One region of the Serratia sp. GW822-FHT06D09 genome, then DNA from elsewhere that is predicted to be linked to it. Evidence: predicted binding sites of a transcription regulator. Region 1 holds the regulator's gene; the other holds the start of a gene.
What was found. The regulator LexA, encoded in region 1, represses DNA repair genes until DNA is damaged. The targets are predictions, from matches to a motif close to TNCTGTATGTACATACAGNA.

Region 1 (2,206 bases):
AAGAAGCGAAACACAGCTGCAGCAGCAGGGAACGCAGCATAATGTCGCGATTCAGCGCCAGTAAACGCCGCAGGTTGCCACGCCAGGCAGTGCGCAGCATCGGCATGGAAATGCCACGCAGGCGCATGACCCGCCAGGACAGCCATAAGCCCAGCAGCAGCGTGGCATACTCAGAAATAGCGGTCGCCGTCGCCGCACCTTGCACGTTCCAGCCCAGCCCCATCACCAGCCAGATATCCAGTACAATATTCAATAAGTTGCCGACAATCAGCAGGATCACCGGCGCACGTACGTATTGCACGCCAAGCAGCCAGCCCAGGATAACCATGTTCGCCAATGCCGCCGGTGCGCTCAGCCAGCGGATCTCGAGGAATAATCGGGCCTGCTCCAGCACCGCCTCGTCGCCACCGACGATTTTCAGCGCCAGTTCGATCAGCGGATGGCGCAGCAAGACAATGGCCACACCGGCCAACGCCGCCAGCAGCAGCGGTTGCATAAAGGCGCGCGCCAATCCCTGTGGGTTTTGTGCGCCCAGAGCCTGCGCAGTCAGACCGGTGGTGCTCATACGCAGGAACAACAACAGCATGAACAGGAAGCTGGTCGCCATGGCTCCTACCGCCACACCGCCCAGATAAACAGGGCTGTCGAGGTGACCGATCACTGCGGTATCCACCAGCCCAAGCAACGGCACGGTGATATTGGAGAAGATCATTGGCAGCGCCAGGCGCCACAAGGCTTTATCGGTATCGCTGGTGAAGGCGGAGAGCAGGCGCATAGTGAAATGTTCCCGTGGCAATGCGGTTTTAATCGGTCAGAAATGACATCGCCCCAGAGCTGGGGCGATTTAAATCAAAGGGCAGCGTGCAGGCTTATGGGTTAAACCCAGTCGCCGTTGCGGATCACGCCGACCGCCAAGCCTTCAATGGTGAAGTTCTGCTGACGCAGATCAACCACAATCGGCTGGAACTCACTGTTTTCCGGTAGCAGCTCAACCACGTTACCGTGCTTTTTCAGCCGCTTGACCGTAACTTCATCTTCGATGCGCGCCACAACCACCTGGCCATTACGCACGTCCTGAGTTTTATGCACCGCCAGCAGATCACCGTCCAGAATACCGATATCACGCATCGACATACCGTTAACCCGCAGCAGGAAATCCGCGCTCGGTTTGAACAGGGAAGGATCCACCTTGTAGTGACCTTCGATATGCTGCTGCGCCAGCAGCGGCTCACCGGCAGCCACGCGGCCAATCAGCGGTAAACCCTCTTCATCTTCCATCAGCAACCGAATGCCGCGCGAAGCGCCGGAGACGATTTCGATGACGCCTTTACGCGCCAGCGCTTTCAGATGTTCTTCTGCGGCATTTGGCGAACGGAACCCCAGACGCATGGCGATCTCGGCACGCGTCGGCGGCATGCCAGTGGACGAAATATGATCGCGAATCAGATCATAGACCTCTTGCTGTCTGGTAGTTAGTGCTTTCATTCCGCCCCCTGTTTGTTTATACAGTCTTGCTGTGAGTATATACAGGTAAGTGCGGCTTGGGAACCGAAGAATGAATAAAAATCAGGGATTAGCGACCCGGATCGCAACGAGCTTGCTCTGCTCAGACAAAGTGCTGCCACAGGACCGCGGCCCAAACAAACAGCGCCAAAATAACCGCCAGCAAAACTGCCGCCGACCCCATATCCTTGGCCCGGCCGGACAGCTCGTGATACTCGGTCCCCACCCGGTCAACAATCGCCTCAATCGCGCTGTTGAGCATCTCGACAATCATCACCAGCACCACCGACCCAATCAGTAAAATGCGCGCTATCGCACCCACGTCCAGCCAAATCGCCAGTATGATAGCCAGCACGGTCACCACCAACTCCTGGCGGAACGCCGCTTCGTGCTGCCAGGCAGCGGAAAAACCTTTATAAGAGTAGCCGGCGGCTTTAATAATACGGGTCAGGCCGGTTGCTTGGTTCGTCATGTTTTTAGTGCCTTTCGCAGAGGTAAGTCATAATTAAACAGTCTAGGCCAGGAAGCGCTCACGGCTCCCGGTTTTCCAACACCACAGATCTGCTACCCGGTTTCTGGTATGCTTGCGGCGCATTGCTAACAAGAGGCTTCACGTTGTTATGTCAGGTTGGCGTAAAATTTATTATAAACTATTGAATTTACCACTCAAATTGTTGGTAAGAAGTAAGGTTATCCCTTCAGA
Region 2 (2,206 bases), on a different contig from region 1:
TACTGGCCGTATTGCCGTAGTATTCCTCATTGATGGCGAACGGACTGGTTTTAAGCCAGGCACTGACATGCCGGCAATATTGCCGCTCTTCACGGAGCTTCTCCGCCGCGCGCGTCGCGTACATGCAGATCGCCTGATGCATCTGGTTATATTCTGTGATGCGATCACCAAAGCTTCGGCTGCAAATGATCTGCTGCTTCGTCGGTGCAAATTCTTCGAGTTCAAGGCAAGGCTGGCCACGTAGTTCACGCACAGTCCGCTCAATCACAACGCTAAAGTGTTTTCGGATCATCGTAGTGCTGGCGTCGGCCAACTGCAGCGCGGTTTCGATACCCATCATATTAAGCTTTTTCGATATCCGCCGGCCGATCCCCCAGACCTCATTCACTGGCAGTAAGTCCATTAGTTTGCGCTGGCGCCCTTCGTTGGACAGATCAACAACCCCGCCAGTCTTGTCCCACTTCTTAGCCGCAAAGTTCGCCAACTTCGCCAGTGTCTTGGTTTGGGCAATGCCAACCCCGACAGTTAGCCCGGTATTACGTAACACTTTAGCCCTCACCTGGCGGCCGTAGGTTTCAAGGTCGATACAGTTACGCACGCCAGTCAGATCCATGAAACTCTCATCGATCGAGTAAATCTCAACACGTGGCGCCATCTCTTCTAAAACGGCCATCACTCGCTGTGACATGTCAGCATAGAGTTCATAATTGCTGCTGAACGCTATGCCCCCGACGCTCTCAAATTCGCGCTTAATTTTGAAATAAGGCTCTCCCATCTTCAGGCCCAACGCCTTCGCCTCTTTGCTCCTGGCTACCACGCATCCATCGTTATTAGACAGAACCACGACTGGACGCCCACGTAAATCAGGACGCCACAGCGTTTCACAACTCGCATAGAAGCTGTTCACATCGGCCAGGGCGTACATTATTTAAGCCTCGTTATTGATGACACAACGACGCCTACAACTTCAAGGTCATCGCCGGCATCCTGCAGAACAATCGGCTCATATTTGGGGTTCATTGGTTCAAGCTGAGCGCAAGGGTGTAAGCACAAACGCTTCACTGTGAATTCTCCTGCGATACTCGCGATCACAATATCACCATGCGCAGGGGCGATACTCCTATCCACGACGAGCATAGATCCCTCAGTTATACCGGCCTCAAGCATTGAGTCACCGGTAGCGTAAATAAAATAAGTCGCGTTAGGATGACTAATGCAGTACTCGTTAAGGTCTATGCGAGCGCTAACGTAGTCTGCTGCTGGACTGGGAAAACCCGCCGGTACTTTGTCAGAGTACAGAGGAAGTTCAAGTTTGGTTGGGTTGGGTGTTGGATAAAAGAATGTCATAGCCTTGCCTTGTTACTGTGTTTTTATACAGTATAAACGCAAGTTTTTGGCGGGGGAAAGTTCGGAAATCTCTTAGAAAGGTAGGATATTGATCGGTAAAGAAAGATAGTTTTGATGAATAGCCGGGGTCCATCCCGGCATAATGGACTACATACCCAGGCGTGAAGCAAGCACAGCATCAGATTCATCAGCCGTATGCAGATATAGCGCGTCCATAAATGCTCCATAGCAAGCACCAACGCTACCGGCACCCTGCTGCCCTCCAACAAGTAAAGGAGCAGTATAACCGCTCAAGTCTGCGAGCTTACCTGTAGTGGCTACTGGTGATTGTGCTGATAATTTCCCTTTCTCATATCCCTCAATAACACCTGAGGAAACCTTAAACAATCCAGATGAAGGGATATAGTCCGCATAAAGTGTTGTGGCCGCCGCAATCGCACCGCCAGTTCCTGCTGGCCAAGCACTATCACGCGTACCGTAACGCCATGCTTCTGTTGTCGCCTGATTGTTCGTGATCATTGTGCGCATGAATGCCAATGACAGATTGTTAATGTTGTATCCCATATGGATGCCATTATTATCAGCCCGATCCAGATCACTCATGCGCCCAGCGATCAGATACGTTTTACCTTTTTGAATAATTTGGTTAGCGCGACTTTTCAGGAACCAGCCACCGCCAGAAGTGATCTGAATGATGACTGCTCGAGCGGTTGCATCGTAAGTCATAGCGCGTGGCGGAGTGCCCTGGGAACCTGCGAGCAAATCACCGGAGGCACCAAGCAGGTTATATACCACCTGAACATTCCCTGAGCCATCAACTTTAAGGCCAAAAGCTGGAACTGCGCAGACAGTTGCACGG

Region 2: the regulator LexA is predicted to act here: its motif matches at 1,361-1,380, upstream of umuD (translesion error-prone DNA polymerase V autoproteolytic subunit).

The regions. Positions count from the first base shown of each region.
Region 1 is NZ_JBXALO010000004.1:64,380-66,585, reverse strand. It holds gene dinF (MATE family efflux transporter DinF) at 1-775, opposite strand, end outside; gene lexA (transcriptional repressor LexA) at 877-1,485, opposite strand; gene AC1RKG_RS11285 (diacylglycerol kinase) at 1,607-1,975, opposite strand; gene plsB (glycerol-3-phosphate 1-O-acyltransferase PlsB) at 2,124-2,206, shown strand, end outside.
Region 2 is NZ_JBXALO010000003.1:105,474-107,679, reverse strand. It holds gene umuC (translesion error-prone DNA polymerase V subunit UmuC) at 1-925, opposite strand, end outside; gene umuD (translesion error-prone DNA polymerase V autoproteolytic subunit) at 925-1,347, opposite strand; gene AC1RKG_RS08210 (hypothetical protein) at 1,495-2,206, opposite strand, start outside.